3 regions of the Peptoniphilus sp. SGI.035 genome follow, and region 1 is predicted to be linked to each of the others. Evidence: predicted binding sites of a transcription regulator. Region 1 holds the regulator's gene; each other region holds the start of a gene.
The links. Region 1 encodes HrcA, which represses chaperone genes, less so after heat shock. Its sites were predicted from a motif close to ATTAGCACTCNATANTATNGAGTGCTAAT; they were not measured.
Positions count from the first base shown of each region.

Region 1 (6,452 bases):
GCTCTTTAAGACTGTACCTTTGCCTCCACATTTTTTACATGGCTTCTCTATAACTTCGCCAGTTCCATTACACTTGTCACATGATGAAGTCCTAACAAATCTACCAAAGGGTGTGTTTTGTTCTGAAGTTACTTGACCAGTTCCATTGCACTTGTCGCACTTGTGCTTTTCTGTTCCCGGTTCCATTTTAGTTCCATTACAATGTTCACACTTTTCTTTTACCTTTACAGTAATTTCTTTTTCAACGCCAAAAATTGCTTCAAAAAAATCCAAAGTTACATCCACTCTAGTGTCTGGTCCCTTCTTTGGTATGTCCCTTCTATTTGTATATTCATATCTATTGGATCTTGAACCTCCAAAAATATCAAAAATATCGTCAAAAATATCAGAAAATCCTCCAAAACCACTAGTTCCAGAGCTTCCAACATTGCCCTTTAAACCCTCTTCTCCATAGACATCGTAAATCTGCCTTTTTTCGTCATCAGAAAGAACCTCATAGGCATAAGAAATTTCTTTGAACTTTGCCTCTGCAATTTCGTCTCCTGGATTTAGATCTGGATGATATTTTTTTGCGAGTTTTTTATAAGATTTCTTTAATTCCTCTTTGGTTGCATTTTTTTTAACTTCAAGAATTTCATAAAAATTTCTCATCTTCCACCTCATTAGTTTTCCATTCTAATATAAAGTCTTGAAAAAATAAAGTTTATTTTAAAATTTGCTAAAAATCTATAAATTAATTATCAAAAATAAAATAAATTAATTTTTAAACATAAAAAAAGTTGCAGCCTAAACTGCAACAATTCTATTTAATTATTATTCTTCGTCATCATCTACAACTTCATAGTCTGCATCAACTACATCATCATCATTTTTTGCTTCAGATGATCCTGAGCCAGCTTGTCCTTGTGCACCTTGTTGTTTATAAATTTCTTCAGAGATTGCATAGAAAGCTTGAGTTAACTCTTCAGTCTTAGACTTAATTGCTTCAAGATCCTCGCCATCTTTTACGTCTTTAAGGTTCTTAATTGCATCTTCAATCTTAGTCTTATCAGCATCTGAAATTTTTCCTTCAACATCTTTTAATGTGTTTTCAGATTGATAGATCATTGAGTCAGCATTATTCTTTGCTTCAATTAATTCCTTCTTCTTAGCATCTTCTTGCGCATACATTTCAGCTTCCTTAACCTTCTTTTCGATTTCTTCTTCATTTAGGTTAGTAGAAGATGTAATTGTGATGTGTTGTTCCTTACCTGTACCAAGGTCTTTAGCGCTTACATTTACAATTCCATTTGCGTCGATGTCAAATGTAACTTCGATTTGTGGCACTCCCCTTCTTGCTGGTGCAATACCATCAAGTGTAAATCTACCAAGAGTTACATTGTCCTTAGCCATTTGTCTTTCACCTTGAAGTACGTGAATTTCTACAGAAGTTTGATTATCTGCTGCAGTTGTAAATACTTGTGACTTCTTAGTTGGAATAGTTGTATTTCTTTCAATAAGTCTTGTAGTAATATTACCCATAGTTTCAATTCCAAGAGATAGTGGTGTTACGTCAAGCAATAATAAATCTTTTACATCACCTGATAGAACTCCACCTTGAATTGCTGCACCAAGAGCAACACATTCATCTGGGTTGATATCCTTTTGTGGTTGTTTTCCAGTTAATTTTTTAATGCATTCTTGTACTGCAGGTATTCTTGTTGAACCTCCAACTAAAAGAACTTTATCTATATCATTTGCAGTAAGTCCTGCATCTGATAATGCATCCTTAACAGGTCCTTCAGTCATTTTTACAAGATCAGCTGTAAGTTCATCAAATTTAGCACGAGTTAAGTCCATATTTAAGTGAAGTGGACCAGCTTGTGATGCTGTAATAAATGGAAGATTGATATTAGTTGACAATGTAGAAGAAAGCTCCTTCTTAGCTTTTTCAGCAGCTTCTTTAAGTCTTTGAAGACTCATCTTGTCAGCCTTTAAGTCAATACCATTTTCTTTTTTAAATTCTTCAGCAATATAATCGATAACTCTGTTGTCAAAGTCATCTCCACCTAATTTGTTATTACCACGAGTTGCGTGTACTTCAAATACTCCATCAGAAAGTTCAAGGATTGAAACGTCGAAAGTACCACCGCCAAGGTCATAAACCATTACAGTTTGTGCTTCAGTGTCCTTATCTTCTCCATAAGCAAGAGCAGCTGCAGTTGGTTCATTTACAATTCTTTTAACATCAAGACCTGCGATTTTACCTGCATCCTTAGTTGCTTGTCTTTGAGCATCTGTGAAGTAAGCTGGAACAGTGATAACTGCTTCAGTAATTTTTTCTCCAAGATAAGATTCTGCATCAGATTTTAATTTTTGTAAAATCATAGCTGAGATATCTTGTGGTGTATAAGTTTTTGAATCTATTTTTACGTTAAAGTCAGAACCCATGTGTCTTTTGATAGAAGATATAGTTCTGTCAGGGTTTGTAATAGCTTGTCTTTTAGCAGTTTCTCCTACTAATCTTTCTCCATCTTTAGTAAAAGCTACAACAGAAGGTGTAGTTCTATTACCTTCGATGTTTGGAATTATTACAGCGTCTCCTCCTTCCATTACTGCTACTGCAGAGTTAGTTGTTCCTAAATCAATACCAATTATTTTTCCCATAATATATTTCCTCCTAAATAAATCACTTATTGTGAAACTTTGACCATTGCAGGTCTTAGCGTTTTGTCATTAATTAAATAACCTTTTTGTAAAACTTCAATTACGTAGCCACTGTCGTATTTATCAGAATCTTCAGTGAGCACTGCGTGGTGATACAATGGGTCGAATTCTTCGCCCAGAGCTTTCATTTCAACTATACCTTCTTTTTTAAGTACCTCAGTAAGTTGATCCTTTATCATCATAATCCCGTCATAAGTTGAATCCCTTTCACCAATAGAATCCAATGCTCTTTCAAAATTGTCAATGACAGGAAGTAAGTCGTTTACGACCTTTTTAACTCCTAGCTCAATATATTCAGTCTTTTGATCCTCAGTTCTTCTCTTATAATTTGCAAAATCAGCTTGAAGTCTCATAAACTTATCAGTTAGTGCTTGATACTTTTCATCATCGCTTACCTCATCTGTAACTTCTTCTGAATTTTCTTCTGTATTTACATCATTGTTAATTTTCTCACTGTCTTTATTTACATTATCTTTATTTTCATTATCTATATTTTTATTTTCATCAATAATTTCTTCTTGAATATCTTCTTTTTTTATATCATCATTTGTCATGTACTCCCTCACATTTCTTTTAATCCTTTAGTAAGTGCATCGCTAAAAATTTTAACGAGCTTTACTAATCTCATATAGTCAATCCTAACTGGTCCAATAATTCCAAAGCTTCCATAGATGCCATAATCCTTGGCAAAGGGTGCTCTAATAATAGTATTTTCTTTCATTAGACTTGCACTGTTTTCTGAACCAATTATTACCTCCACATCTCCTGTAAAGTTATCATCTTTTAAGATTTGAAATAAACTGTCTCTATCCTCAACTAAACTCATAAAATTTTTAGCCTTGTCAAGATCCCTATATTCGTCAAAATTCAAAATATTAGTGAGACCATCATAATAAATTTCAATGGATGAGACCTTTTTATTAAATTTGCTTGCAATTTTTATAACATTGGAAATAAAATTCCCATATCTAATCATATTATCAGAAAGAGAAATTTTAAGTGATTCAATTTTGTCAAAATCAATTCCCGACATTTTTTCATTTAAAACTTTCTCAATATAATAAAAATCTTCATCTGGGATATTTTCTATTTCTAAAAAATATCTTTCTATTACTCCCTTGTCCCCTATTAAAACTAATAGCACTGTATTTTCATCAATTTTTACAAGAGTAAGTCTTTTTATTTTTGTATCAGCCTTTTGTGGTGTAATTAAGTATGCTGTGCAATTGCTGATATTGGCGAGCAAATTAACAGAATTTTTATAAAAATCTTCTAAATTTCTAGAAGTATATAAAAGTCTATCTTTGATTTTTTGTGAAGCATCTATATCATGAAATTCACTAAAATTATTAAAAATTTCATCAACATAAAATCTATAAGCCTTGTCAGAAGGAATTCGTCCCGCTGACTGATGCGGCTTATTTAAAAAACCAAGATCTTCAAGATCCGCCATTTCATTTCTTATAGTCGCAGAACTAACTCCAAGATTATATTCTTTAGATAAAGTTCGTGACCCGACGGGAGTTGGCATATCGATGTATGCTTCAATTATGGCATTTAAAATATTTATTTTTCTAGCATCCATAATTTCCTCCTTTGTTAGCACTCATCAATGTCGAGTGCTAATCTATTTATATAGTACCCTCTTCTTTCCTCTTTGTCAAGGATTTTTCAAAATTTTTTTATTATTTTTTTCACAAAAGTAAAGAGTTGTTAATTGTAATAAATCAAAAATTTTCCAATCTTCTATATATTTATGTTAAAATTAGTTATTGGAGATGATTTAATTGAAAAAAAATGAAACTTTGTCTTTTATTCTTACAATTGTTGCTGCAGTTTTAATTGCACTATTTGTTAGGAATTTTATTTTTAATATAGCTGTTGTTAATGGAGAGTCCATGAACCCGACATTAAATGAAAAAGATAAGTTAATTTGTCTTTCTTACAAAAGATTCACTGACATACCTCGAGGCGAAATTGTTGTAATAGACGCACCAAATGACAGTAGAAATTACATTAAAAGACTTATTGGAAAGCCTGGTGATACAATTGAGTTTAAGGAAGGAAAAGTTTATTTGAATGGAAATCTATTAAAAGAAAACTACACTTCAACTGATGTCACAGAATCTGACCAAAAAAGTTTTACACTAAAAGACGATGAATATTTTGTTATGGGAGACAATAGACTGCCGGGCATGAGCATTGACTCAAGATACTTCGGACCAATCGAAAAGAAAAGAATAAAATCAGCTGCAGTTTACAGAATTTTACCTCTTAAAAGTAGAGGGAAAATTGAAACTTTGATAAAATAAAAAATATCCCCTAAAGTATGGAGGTAAAAATTTGAGAAATCAAAATAATATTAGAAATTTTTCAATAATAGCACATATTGACCACGGCAAGTCTACTCTTGCCGATAGACTTATTGAGTCAACTGGTATGCTCACAAAAAGAGAAATGGACGAACAAGTCCTCGACTCCATGGATCTTGAACGTGAGAGAGGAATTACAATTAAATTAAAGGCTATTAGGCTTATATATAAAGATGATAGAGATGGCAAGGAGTACATTTTAAACTTAATCGACACTCCAGGTCATGTTGACTTCAACTACGAAGTTTCTCGTTCCCTTGCAGCCTGTGAAGGTGCCATTGTAGTTGTAGATGCTTCACAAGGCGTTGAAGCACAGACTCTTGCAAATGTATATCTTGCCATTGATCAAGACCTTGAACTTGTGCCAGTAATAAATAAAATTGATTTGCCAAGTGCAAGGCCTGATGAAATAAAGGAAGAAATAGAAGACATTATTGGCATTGATACTGAGGGTATTCCCCTTATTTCTGCAAAGGAAGGTATTGGAATTGACGACGTACTTCACGCAATCGTAGATAAAATTCCTGCACCAAGTGGCGATTACAATGCACCACTTAAAGCACTTATTTTTGACTCAATTTATGACTCTTATAGAGGAGTTATTTGCCACGTTAGAGTTGTCGATGGTTCAGTAAAACCAGGTGATGAAATACTTATGATGGCTACGGGCAAAACTTTTGAAGTAGTTGAAGTTGGTGTAACTTCCAATGGTCATATCCCTCTTGACTCCTTAAACGCAGGCGAAGTTGGTTTTATAACTGCTTCAATTAAAAATGTTAAAGACGCAAGAGTTGGAGACACTATAACATTAAAAAATAATAGAACAAGTGAGCCAATGCCTGGCTATAAAAAAGTTGTGCCAATGGTATTCTGTGGTGTATATCCTGGAGAAGGCGAAGAATACAACAATGTTCGCGATGCCTTGGAAAAACTACAAGTAAATGATGCTGCCCTAGATTTTGAAGCAGAAACTTCTGTTGCCCTTGGCTTCGGATTTAGATGTGGTTTTTTGGGACTTCTTCACATGGAAATTATCCAAGAAAGACTAGAAAGAGAATTTAATTTAAATATTGTTACTACTGCTCCATCTGTTATTTACAATGTAATGAAAAAAAATGGCGAGATGATTTCTATTCAAAATCCATCAAACTTGCCTGATCCAACAGAAATTGATTATATGGAAGAACCAATTGTAAAGGCGGAAATTATGACTCCAACAGATTATGTTGGTCAAGTTATGGAACTATGCCAAAATAGACGTGGCGTCTTTAAAGATATGCAATACTTAGAGGAAACTAGAGCACTTATAACTTATCATATGCCTCTAAATGAGGTAATTTATGATTTCTTTGACGCACTTAAATCAAAGACTCG
Region 1 is NZ_JBNPOJ010000016.1:29,565-36,016, reverse strand. Features, by position in the region: gene dnaJ (molecular chaperone DnaJ) at 1-651, opposite strand, end outside; gene dnaK (molecular chaperone DnaK) at 814-2,646, opposite strand; gene grpE (nucleotide exchange factor GrpE) at 2,673-3,260, opposite strand; gene hrcA (heat-inducible transcriptional repressor HrcA) at 3,269-4,291, opposite strand; gene lepB (signal peptidase I) at 4,494-5,018, shown strand; gene lepA (translation elongation factor 4) at 5,050-6,452, shown strand, end outside.

Region 2 (6,452 bases), on a different contig from region 1:
TTATCTTGTAGTTATTTATAATATATGACTTTTCTAGTAATGTTCTTTTAACCCTTAAATCTTTAACCTTTAATAAACTTTTATAAAATTTGCTTTAAAGCTATTCGCCATAAAACATAAAAAAAGCAGACTCTCTCAAGACTGCTTTTTTTGAGGCTGTTTAAATAAATCTCTAGAAAATGCTAATATTTTCTAATTTCAATTCTAGTTTCGCTGGATAAGATTTTTTATTTACTTAGTCCTTTTCCCAGTAAAACTATATAATCGCGAAAAAACACGATTATACCACTATTACATCATTCCCATTCCTGGATTCATTGCTGGCATTGCAGGTTTTTCTTCTTTTATGTTTGCAACTGCTGCTTCTGTTGTTAAAATCATTGAAGCTACGCTTGCTGCATTTTGTAATGCTGATCTTGTTACTTTAGTTGGGTCTACTATTCCTGCTTTTTTCATGTCTACATATTCTGATCTATATGCATCGAAGCCTATGCCCTTTTCTTTTTTCTTTACATGCTCTACTATAACTGAACCTTCTAGTCCTGCATTTTCTGCTATTTGTCTTAATGGTTCTTCTAAAGCTTTTAAGATGATATTTGCACCAGTTTTTTCGTCGCCCTCTAACTTATCAACTACTTTTGCAACAGCTTCAATTGAGTCAATTAATACTGTTCCACCACCAGCTACTATACCTTCTTCAACTGCTGCTCTTGTTGCTGCAAGTGCATCTTCGATTCTTAGTTTTCTTTCTTTCAATTCAACTTCTGTTGCTGCTCCTACTTGGATTACTGCAACTCCACCAGAAAGTTTTGCAAGTCTTTCTTGTAATTTTTCTTTGTCAAATTCTGAATCTGTTTCTTCAATTTGGTTTTTAATGTGGCTAATTCTATTTTCAAGTTCAGATTTTTCGCCAGCTCCATTTACTATTACTGTGAGTTCTTTTTCAACTCTGACCTTTGATGCAGATCCAAGCATTTCAATTGTTGCATCTTTAAGGTCTTGACCTAAATCAGAGGATACAACTTGTCCACCAGTTAAGATTGCAATGTCTTGTAGCATATCTTTTCTTCTATCGCCATAACCAGGAGCCTTTACTCCTACAACACTTAGTGTTCCTCTTAGTGAGTTTACTACTAAAGTTGCAAGTGCTTCACCATCAATGTCATCTGCGATGATTAAAAGTGGTTTTGATGCTTGCAATACTTGTTCAAGTAGTGGTAAAATTTCTTGAATATTTGAAATCTTCTTATCTGTGATTAAAATATATGGGTCTTCTAATTCTGTAACCATTTTGTCAGAGTCAGTTACCATATATGGTGAAAGGTATCCTCTATCAAATTGCATACCTTCAACTACATCTAGGCTTGTACCCATTGATTTAGATTCTTCAACAGTGATTACTCCATCATTTCCAACTTTTTCCATTGCTTCAGAAATAAGTTTGCCAACTTGTTCATTTGCAGCTGAAATTGAAGCAACTTGTTCAATAGCTTGTTTTGAAGAAACTTCAGTTGAGAAGTTTTTGATTTCTTCAACAGCACTTTCTACCGCTTTTGCAATTCCCTTTTGTAAAACCATTGGATTTGCACCTGCTGCAATGTTTCTCATTCCTTCTCTAATAATTGCTTGAGCAAGAAGAGTAGCTGTAGTAGTTCCATCGCCAGCAACGTCATTAGTCTTTGTAGCAACTTCCTTTAAAAGTTGTGCTCCCATGTTTTCAAATTTATCTTCACATTCAATTTCTCTTGCAATAGTTACACCATCATTTGTGATTAGTGGTGTGCCGTATTCTTTGTCTAAAATTACATTTCTACCCTTAGGTCCAAGTGTTACTTTAACTGTATCTGCAAGAGTATTTATTCCTTTAATTAAGCCTTTTCTAGCATCTTCTGAAAATTTAATTTCCTTTGCCATTTTATCACTCCTTATTCAATTACTGCCAAGATATCTTGGAACTTTATTATTGTATATTTTTCCTTGTCAAGTTCAATGTCATTTCCTGCGTATTTTGAAAAAATAACTTTATCTCCTACTTTGACAAGTCCCTTCATATCTTCGTCTGTATCTAGTTTATTTCCTATTGCAATAACCTCTGCAATATTTGATTCCTCTTTAGCTGAAGAAGGAAGTACTATGCCTGAAGCAGTTGTTTCTTCTTTTTCAATTTTCTTGATGACGATCTTATCGTCAAGTGGTCTAAGTTTCATCTATATTTACCTCCTTTTTATTAGCACTCGGCAACGCCTTCTGCTAATATATATAATAATACATTGGCAAAAATTTTTCAAGGGTTGAGTGCAAAATAAAAAAATAAAAGCTTCACTTTTTATAAGCAAGCTTTTATTTCCAAATCTATTTTTTAAACTTGAAACCTTCATTTTGAAGTAATCTCTTTTTTCTCGAAAGCCCTCCAGCATAGCCTGTTAGACTGCCATCGACTCCCACCACTCTATGACAAGGTACTATTATTGATATTGGGTTGTGCCCAACTGCACCGCCAACCCCTTGCGCCGACATTCTCTTATACTTTCCGCTCTCTATTAATTTCTCTGAGATAGCTTTATATGTAGTAGTTTCTCCATAGGGTATCTCTAATAAAATTTTCCACACATCTCTTCTAAATTCTGTTCCAATAAGTTTTATGCATGGCATAAATTTTGGCTCTTCACCACTAAAATATATATCAAGCCACTTTTCTGTAACTTCTAAATTTTTATTTGAAAGTTCTCCATTTTTTGAATCAAAATTTTCTGTTTCTTCTCCCTTTATAGCATCTCCAAAATATTTTTGATTTTCAAAATATAATCCAAGTAAAAATTCTTCATCAAAGATTAAATAAATTTTTCCAAGCGGAGAGTTGTAAATTTTTTTATAAAGCATAAGCCCTCCAAAATGTAAAAAAGGAAATCCCATTGGATTTCCTTATACTAATTCTATAATTGAAATTTCTGCACCGTCTCCACGTCTTGGACCCATCTTCAATACTCTAGTGTATCCACCATTTCTATCTGCATATTTTTCAGAATATTCTTCAAATAATTTTGTAACAACATCTTCTGAATAAATATATGCTAAAGCTTGTCTTCTTGCGTGAAGGTCGCCTCTTTTTCCAAGTGTAATCATGCGATCTGCAATTCTTTGAACTTCCTTAGCTCTAGTATGAGTAGTTTTAATTCTACCTTCCCTTAAAAGAGAAGTAACAAGGTTTCTAAGCATTGCACGTCTATGACTTGAATTACGGCCAAGTTTTCTGTTTTTTGCCATAATGTCCTCCTTATTCTTCTTCAGGTTTGAGGCTTAGTCCTAATTCTTCAAGCTTTTCAGTTACCTCTAGTAGAGATTTTCTACCTAGATTTCTAACTTTCATCATTTCACTTTCAGTTTTATTAGTCAATTCCTCAACGCTGTTTATTCCAGCTCTCTTTAAACAGTTAAATGATCTAACAGATAAATCTAATTCCTCAACTGTCATTTCGAGAACTTTTTCTTTTTGATCCTCTTCTTTTTCAACCATCAAATTTATTTCACTGACATGTTCTTTTAGGCCAATGAAGAGTTCAAGATGTTCTGTCAAGATTTTTGCTGCAAGGGATGTAGCTTCGTCAGCTTTCATAGAGCCATCTGTTGTAACTTCAAGGATTAATCTATCATAATCAGTTCTTTGTCCAACTCTAGTGTTTTCAACTTTCCAGTTTACTTTTTCCACAGGAGTGAAGTTAGAATCCATTGGAATAATTCCAATTTCAGTTATTTCATCCTTTTTAAGCTCAGAAGGTTCATATCCTCTTCCCTTTTCGACCATCATTTCAAGATAAAAATCAGCATCCTCATTTAGCGTAGCTATATGTTGATCTGGATTAATAACAGTTACCTGAGGTTGAAGCTCAATGTCAGAGGCTTTAATTTCTCCTTTGCCCTTTTTTTCTATAATAAGTTTTACAGGCTCATCTTCAGTCATCTTTAAAACTATAGATTTAATGTTTAAAACTATTTCAGGTACATCTTCCAATACTCCTGGAATTGTATCAAATTCATGTTCAACGCCGCGTATGTTTATAAAAGAAACTGCTGCGCCTGGTAGAGAGGAAAGTAACACTCTTCTTAAGGAATTTCCAATAGTGATACCAAATCCAGCTTCTAGAGGTTCAACGACGAATTTGCCATATAAACCTGACTCATCTAATTCTTCAATACTAATTCTAGGTTTTTCAATTTCAATCATGGGTACCCTCCTTCTCGATAAATAGTTTAGACTCTTCTACGTTTTGGTGGTCTACATCCATTATGAGGAATTGGAGTAACATCTTTAATCATAGTTACTTCAAGACCTGATGCTTGAAGAGATCTAATAGCAGCTTCTCTTCCTGAACCTGGACCCTTTACATATACATCAACGCTCTTTAATCCATGTTCTTTAGCTTTTTCAGCTGCTTCTTGTGCTGCTTCTTGTGCTGCAAAAGGAGTTGACTTTCTTGAACCTCTAAATCCAAGTTGTCCAGCACTTGCCCAAGAAATAACATTACCGTTAATATCAGTAAGAGTAACCATAGTGTTATTAAATGTTGAAGCTATATGAGCTTCTCCTTTTTCAATGTTTTTACGAACACGTCTTCTAGAACGTGTAACTTTTTGTTTCTTAGCCATTATAGTCCCCCCTTACTTACTTTTACTAACAAGTTTCTTAGGACCTTTTCTTGTCCTAGCATTAGTCTTAGTTTTTTGTCCTCTTACAGGAAGACCCATTTTATGCCTTCTTCCACGATAACAGTTGATCTCACGAAGTCTTTTGATGCTCATTGCAACATCACGACGCAAATCACCTTCTACGTGGTATTTATCTATTTCTTCTCTAATTTTAGCAAGTTCAGCTTCTGTCAAATCTTTAACTCTTGTATCAAAATCAACGCCTGCAGCAGTTAAAATTGCTTGAGATCTAGGTTTTCCAATACCATAAATATAAGTGAGTCCGATTTCAACTCTCTTTTCTCTAGGTAAATCTACACCGGAAATTCTAGCCATAATTACCTCCCTTATCCCTGTCTTTGTTTATGTTTCGGATTTTCGCAAATTACCATTACTTTTCCGTTTCGTTTAATTATTTTGCACTTTTCGCACATCTTTTTTACAGATGGTCTTACTTTCATTTAAATGCCTCCTAACTCTAGGATTATTTCTTTCTCCAAGTTATTCTTCCTCTTGTAAGATCATAAGGTGAAAGCTCAACTGTCACCTTATCACCAGGAAGAATTCTAATATAATTCATTCTCAATTTACCTGAAATATGAGCAAGTATGATATGTCCGTTTTCAAGTTCAACCTTGAAATGAGTATTTGGAAGAGCGTCTACAACAACGCCTTCAACTTCAATTACATCTTCTTTAGCCATATTATTAAGGATCCTCCTTTAGCTATAAGGTAATAGTTTCTTTCTAATATAACTGTCATTTAAATCTTTAACATTAAGATCAATGACATCCTTATATATATAAAGATGTTTTACCTTTTTTTTCTTTGGTCGATCTAGCTTTCTTAGCTTTCCATCTACGATAAAGAGAAAATCATCATCTATAATCTCAGTGATTACAAAAACTCTTCCCTCATCTCTACCTTTTTTGGATCTTACAACTTGTCCCCTTAAAAGACTAAATGTATTATCCATGAACTATTCAAGACCATTAACTATATCTTCAAATACTTTGTCAATGTCCTTAGCCCCGTCGATATCTACGAGAAGATTTTGCGCTCTGTAGTAATCAATAAGAGGTGCAGTTTGATCAAAGTAAACTGAAATTCTAGTCTTTACAGTTTCTTCAGTATCGTCATCTCTTTGAATAAGCTTAGTACCGTCCTTATCACAAATTCCTTCTTCCTTTGGAGGGTTGAATTTAACATGATAAGTCATTCCACAAGTTTTACAAACTCGTCTTCCAACAGCTCTTTCTATTAAAATTTTAGGATCAACTGTAATATTAATAACATTATTTAGCTTTTCATCATTTTTATCTAAAATAGAATCAAGACTAACAGCTTGAGCTACGGTTCTTGGAAACCCATCTAGTAGAAATCCCTTTTTAGCATCTTCCTTGTTTAGTCTATCTTCAACAAGCGCGATTACAAGATCGTCTGGAACCAAAAGTCCCTTATCCATATAAGATTTTGCTTCCTTACCAAGTTCTGTGTTGTTCTTAATATTTTCTCTAAAGATATCTCCAGTTGAAATGTGTGGAATATTGTATCTTTCAACAATATATTCAGCTTGTGTGCCCTTTCCGGCCCCTGGAGGTCCCAATATAACTAATTTCATAAATGCCTCCTATTTATTCTTTAAGAAACCACGATAATTTCTCATGATTAATTGTTGTTCTAATACTCTGTGAATTTCAAGCACAACACCAACTACGATGATAATTGAAGTACCACCATAATTAAATTGTAATCCTGAAATAAGTGTT
Region 2 is NZ_JBNPOJ010000021.1:19,384-25,835, reverse strand. Features, by position in the region: gene groL (chaperonin GroEL) at 292-1,914, opposite strand; gene ACQRC6_RS08600 (co-chaperone GroES) at 1,926-2,207, opposite strand; gene ACQRC6_RS08595 (methylated-DNA--[protein]-cysteine S-methyltransferase) at 2,353-2,880, opposite strand; gene rplQ (50S ribosomal protein L17) at 2,923-3,264, opposite strand; gene ACQRC6_RS08585 (DNA-directed RNA polymerase subunit alpha) at 3,275-4,222, opposite strand; gene rpsK (30S ribosomal protein S11) at 4,249-4,644, opposite strand; gene rpsM (30S ribosomal protein S13) at 4,657-5,019, opposite strand; gene rpmJ (50S ribosomal protein L36) at 5,031-5,144, opposite strand; gene infA (translation initiation factor IF-1) at 5,168-5,386, opposite strand; gene ACQRC6_RS08560 (KOW domain-containing RNA-binding protein) at 5,405-5,659, opposite strand; gene ACQRC6_RS08555 (adenylate kinase) at 5,663-6,304, opposite strand; gene secY (preprotein translocase subunit SecY) at 6,314-6,452, opposite strand, start outside.
Region 2: a site for HrcA is predicted at 2,227-2,255, ahead of ACQRC6_RS08600 (co-chaperone GroES). Genes of this name have one in related genera too.

Region 3 (6,452 bases), on a different contig from region 1:
TAATTTCTTTACCTTCTAAATTAACTTTATTTCCACCAAATGTTATATCCATTGTAATACCTCCAAAATATTATTTTTTAATTTACACCTTATTTATATCCAATTCTATTTAATCCTAACAAGATATTGAAATAAAATAATAAATTTGGGTAAAAATTATTTCAAGAAAATTTATTATTTTAAAACAGAAGGGAGGTACTTATGAAAAAATTTTTTAAAACTTTGATTTTTATTATCGTAATAGGATTAATGGGAACTTTTTTATCATCTTTCCAAGATAAAAGGGAACTTCTTCCAGACAAAAAAATTTACAATGTCAATTGGACCATTGAAGATATGACAAATACAGATACTGGCACAAAGGTAGATAATGACATGACAATTAAATTTGATAAGAAAAATTTTATTTTAACTGATAGAAATAATGCAATAGATTATAAGGGAACTTATAAGTTAAAAAAGGCAGGCACGGGCTACGAAATTATAATGAAATTTGACGACTTAAAAGATCCTGTCATAGGTGGATATGGCACGAGGACTTATAAAGATAAGAACTCTGCACCAGATTTATTGTTTGAATATAGGGATCGCATGTATTCTTTTATTGGCGAATATGAAGATAAATAAAAAACTGTTGTGATTTTCAACAGTTTTTGATATTTCCTATGAAATTTTAAAAATTATTTTTCTTTAAAAAATTTAAGCATTATTTTCGTGGAGATGTAAAAGAGAATCAATACTGCAAAAACTCCTGCAAGTCCCCACACTGCTACTTCTAAACCCTGCATAAATATATTCATACATTCACCTCTACATAAACATTGGCACAAGAGCCAAGATCATTGAACCTGCCACTACTGAGCCAAGTTGTCCTGCTACATTTGCCGACATTGCTTGCATTAGCACAAAATTCGTCGGGTCTTCCTTTGCAGCCATCATTTGTACCACTCTACCACTCATTGGGAAGGCAGAAATTCCTGCTGCTCCAATCATTGGATTTACTTTATTCTTTAAAAATAAATTTAAGAATTTTGCAAACAAAACACCGCCTGCTGTGTCGAAAATAAAGGCAACAAGTCCCATTGCAAGTATCATCAATGTGTGAAGATTTAAAAAGGCGTCAGCAGACATTGTGCCGCCAATTGTAATTCCAAGTAAAATTGTAACTAGATTTGAAAGTTCATTTTGTGCTGAGATTGAAAGTCTTTCAAGGACTCCACACACCCGTATTAAATTTCCAAACATAAGCGCACCAATAAGTGCAACAGACATTGGCGCAATAATTCCAGCTATAACTGTAATTACAATTGGAAATAAAATTTCAACTTTTTTGGGAACGTGAACCGTAGTGTATTTCATTCTAATTTTTCTCTCTTTTTCAGTAGTTAAAAGTTTTATAACTGGTGGCTGAATTATTGGAACGAGAGACATATAAGAGTATGCAGCAACAGAAATTGGTCCAAGGTAATTTGGAGCAAAGACCTTTGCGACATATATTGATGTAGGACCATCAGCTGCTCCTATTATTCCAATTGACGCTGCTTCGGGAAGAGTGAATTTTCCTGTTGAAATTGCAAAGAGCATTGTTGCAAAAATTCCAAATTGTGCCGCTGCCCCAAAAAATAACATAAAGGGCGATGAAATAAGTGGTTTGAAATCAATCATAGCACCTACTGCTATAAAAATTAATACTGGGAAGAGTTCCGTTGCAATTCCAGCATTGTATAAAATTGTCAAGAAACCGCCCTCTCCAACTGCAGATGATAGTGGAATATTAGCAATAATTGATCCAAAACCAATGGGAAGAAGAAGTGAAGGTTCATATTCTTTTTCAATGGCAAGATAAATTAAAATTCCACCAATGACAAACATAATTAGGTGTTTAACTTCGAGATTTAAAATTCCAGATAAAAGTGTTTCCATTGTGCCTCCTAAACTTTTTAGATGACAAGTAATATAACATAAATACTAAAAATATTCAATAAATGTAGAAATTATAGAGAAAAACAATTGTAAGGCTACAAATATTTTCTTGATAAAAAATGCTTTATGTGATAAATTTTAGGCAAATAAGACCTTATTTAGTAAAAAAAGGTTATTTGTATAGCAGTAGATACCATGCTTTAATGTCTTGCTGTTTTGGCATCTTTATTATGGTTTTTCTTACTTATTAGAACTAAACTTCAATTACTTAAACATATTGTGTTAAAGTCAATACAGATATAGACAGTATAAATAATAATATTCAAAGATATTAAATAAAATTAAAGACTTAGGAGACTATTTTGAAAAAATATATAAATTTTATAATTTCATTTTTCTGTTTTCCAATTTTAAACCTAGCTTGTTTAAAAATTTTTGGATACATCAATGAAAAAATTCAAGCAACATTTGATATAAAATATATGATTGTGTTAGCTATTGTTAAAATTATAATGATTTTATTTTTGGGATTTATGCTCGCCTATTACTTTAATTTTGCAAGTAAGCTATCAAAAAGGACTAATGTAAAATTTTTATTGATTGAAATTTTAATATTCATAATTTATATGGTAATAAAAAAATATTATTCCATTGAAAATATTATGTTTATTTATGACTTTACTGTATTCTATTTTTTATTGATATTTGGTGAAAATATTTTTTTACTTTTAAATAAAAACTCATAATTTCTGTTTACATTATGATATCTAATTACATTGATGCGTCAAATAAAGATATATCAATATTTTAAACTCTGAAAATAATTTCTGTGTCTTTAAGTTCAAAGACAAAAATGGGCTATGGATATTAATCATATAATAATATTTAGGAGGTTATGAATGATATAAAACATTTTTAAATTTTTAATAATTGCATCTGTAGGTTCTGTAGTAGTTTTCAGTTTACCTTTTGGCATTTCAATGTATATAATGCTAATAATTCAACACATTATCTTTAACAAAAAGTTTGATGATATGTTGAAAAAGCTTGATAATTTAGAAAAAGAATTAAATGAAAAATCCATAAATAATAAATGAATTTGAGGTAATTATATGAAATATATAATAAAAATATTTTTATATCTGTTTTTAAACTTCATATTGGTACTTATAATTGGACAGAATTTTAGTGAAAACGATTCTGATTTAATTATTTCTATGTATATTTTTATTGTAGTTGTTTTTGTTGTTCTAAATGAAAAGTTAAATACTATTTTAGAAAAATTAGATAAGCAAGAAAAAGAATCTAAGGCTAGTGAAAATGAAAAGATTGAAAAATAATTTTAGTAAAGAAGGCTCTTCTCATAATGAAAAGAGCCTTTGCTTTGCAAAATATTTGTAATTGAATTTTATAAAATCTTTTGATTACATAAGTTTTGATACATTTCTAGCATAGGAGATTGGATCTTTTATGTCAAGACCTGCCATTAGTCTTGCACCATCGTAAAGCAATTCTGTGTAATTTTTAAATTCTTCTGAATCTTTGTCCATGTCCTTTAATTTTTTTACTGCAGGATGATTTGGATTTAATTCTAAAACTTTGTCGGCTTTAAAACCTTGGTTGTTAGGCATATGGCTTAGAGTTTTTTCCATTTCAATGGAAATTTCGCCTTTGCTTGATAGATAAGCTGCATCATCTTTTAGATTTGGATTTTCCCTTATTGATGAAACTTCGCCAGATAAGATGTCTTTCATTTTCTTTACATAATCATCAAGATTTTTTTCATCTTCTTCTTTTGTGGCATCAGTTTCTGAAATTGATTTGAATTTTTTGTCGTCATACTGATCCATCATTTTTATTACAAATTCATCAATTGGGTCTGTTAGTGCAATAACTTCAATGTCTTTATCTATAAAGTGCTTTATTTGTGGAAGTTCCTTCACGCTTTCTATGGAATTTCCGTTTGCGTAATAGATAAATTCTTGGTCAGGTGTCATGTCTTTTCTGTATTCATTAAAGGTTATATTTTCTCTCTTTGTAGTCGTGTATATAAATAAATCTTTTAGCTTGTCTTTGTCTGCTCCATAATTTTCGTAGGCACCAGATTTTAAACTTACGCCAAAGTTTTTGAAAAATTCGGCATATTTTTCTCTGTCGTTTTTAAGAATTTTTGCAAGTTCTTCTAGGATTTTCTTTTCAATGTTTTTCTTTATTAATTGAAGTTCACGAGTTTTTTGTAGCATTTCACGAGATATATTTAGTGAAATATCTTCTGAATCTACGACTCCCTTTATGAAGTTTAGATAATCAGGAAGAAGGTCTTCACATTTTTCCATTATTAGAACTCCATTGGAGTAAAGTTCAAGTCCACCCTTTCTATCTGGATTTAAGAAATCAAAAGGTCTTCTTGAAGGAATGTATAAAATTGCCTTAAAGGAAATCACGCCTTCTACGCTAATGTGTATGTGAGCTAGGGGATCTTCAAATCCAAAATGTCTTTGTCTAAAGAAATTATTATAGTCATCTTCCTTTAGTTCATTTTTATTTTTTCTCCACATTGGCACAGATGAATTTAAGATGTCATCTTCTCTATAAGATTCAAATTTTGGGTCATCTTCTGTTGAGTCAGCTGCAGGTCTTTTCTTTTCAACTTCCATTTTTATTGGATAGCTAATGTAATTTGAGTAATGGCTTACAAGTTCTCTTATTTTGTATTCATCAAGGTATTTATCATAATCTTCATCCTTAGAATTTTCTTTTAAGTGAAGAGTAATAACAGTCCCATGAGAATCCTTTTTACCACCTTCAATTGTGTAGCCCTTTGCTCCCTTTGATTTCCAAATATGAGCCTCATCTTCTTTATAGGATCTTGTCAAGACGCTAATTTCATCTGCAACCATAAAGGCAGAGTAAAAGCCTACGCCAAATTGTCCAATAATTTCGTGATCTTCATTTTTTTCATTTAATTTTTTAAAATCAAAAGAGCCTGACTTTGCAATTGTACCCAAGTTTTCTACTAGTTCATCTTCAGTCATGCCCACTCCGCCATCTTCTATTGTAATTGTTCTCTTGTCCTTATCTGGTGTAATTCTAATATAATAATCTTCGTGGTTAAATTTTACATTGTCATCATTAAGAGCGATGTAGTACATTTTATCCATTGCATCAGATGCATTTGAAATTAATTCTCTTAAAAATATTTCTTTATTTGTGTAAATGGAATTAATCATTAAGTCCATTAATCTTTCTGTTTCGGCATTGAATTTTTTATTTTTCATATAATCACCTTTCTTTATTAGCACTCAATCTATGCCTCTGCTAATAATATATATCTTTTCTAAAAATTAGTCAAATTTTAATAGTAAAGTTTTATTAAAAAATTTATTTTTTTAAAAATATTTTAATTAAAAATTTAAAATAAAATGTAGGTTTTAACTCACTAATTATAATATTTTTAGAATTTATGAAGGGAAAAGTATATTGCAATTGTTTTCAATTTTTTGCAATTGATGTATAATATAATTGGTCTTTTAGAAGGGAGGAGAAATGTACACAGAGGTAGAAACAGGCAACAGAATAAAAATTATTACAGGACACTTTGGCAGTGGAAAAACTGAATTTTCAATTAATTATGCTTTATATTTAAAAAAGTATTTTGACAATGTTGCGGCAGTTGACTTGGATATTATTAATACATACTTTAGACTAAGAGAGAAAATGGATATTTTAAGCGAAAAAGGCGTGGAATCATTTTCATCTAGTATGCGTGAAAAAAATGCCTTGGACATACCAGCAGTTGATCCAGCAATTTTAAAGCCACTTGAAAATAAAAATTACATGGCAGTATTAGATGTTGGAGGAAATCCAAAGGGCTCCCTTTCTCTTGGAAGGTATAGAGATATTTTAAAAAGAGAGGGTTATGACCACTATTTTGTAATAAATAGAAATAGACCAGAAACTAAGGACTTTAAGTCCGTGCGAGATTTTATCGGACAAGTTGAAGGTCATTCACAAACTAGGGTTACGGGGATTATAAATACTACTCATTTTTTAAAAGAGACCACAGCTGATGATATTTTGTATGGTGATGAGCTTGCAAGGGAAGTTTCAGAGAAATTAAATCTTCCCTATGTATATGCAGTTTGCCTAAGGAGTATTGAGAGTGAAGTTAGAGCTTTAAATTTAGCAGCGGAAGTTTTTCCCATTGACTTATTTTTTAGAGAAGATTGGATGTTATAGGAGGTAAATAATGGCTAAAGGTAGAGTTGAGTTTGAAAGTGACAGATGTAAGGGTTGTGGATTATGCGTAACTGTATGTCCTAAAAATGTAATTGAAATTGACATGGACACTATTAATAAAAAAGGTTATGCACCTGCAATGGCAAAAAGACCAGAAGATTGTATTGCTTGCCAAAACTGTGCAATAACTTGTCCTGATTCAATTATTACAGTTTATAAAATTTCTTAAGGGGTGTTTACATGACAAAGGTACTTATGAAGGGAAACGAAGCAGTTGGTGCAGCAGCTAT
Region 3 is NZ_JBNPOJ010000005.1:12,937-19,388, reverse strand. Features, by position in the region: gene tpx (thiol peroxidase) at 1-52, opposite strand, end outside; gene ACQRC6_RS03760 (hypothetical protein) at 202-627, shown strand; gene ACQRC6_RS03755 (OadG-related small transporter subunit) at 681-800, opposite strand; gene ACQRC6_RS03750 (sodium ion-translocating decarboxylase subunit beta) at 811-1,923, opposite strand; gene ACQRC6_RS03745 (hypothetical protein) at 2,286-2,669, shown strand; gene ACQRC6_RS03740 (hypothetical protein) at 3,036-3,263, shown strand; gene htpG (molecular chaperone HtpG) at 3,348-5,201, opposite strand; gene ACQRC6_RS03730 (ATP-binding protein) at 5,470-6,162, shown strand; gene ACQRC6_RS03725 (4Fe-4S dicluster domain-containing protein) at 6,173-6,391, shown strand; gene ACQRC6_RS03720 (3-methyl-2-oxobutanoate dehydrogenase subunit VorB) at 6,403-6,452, shown strand, end outside.
Region 3: a site for HrcA is predicted at 5,218-5,246, ahead of htpG (molecular chaperone HtpG). Genes of this name have one in related genera too.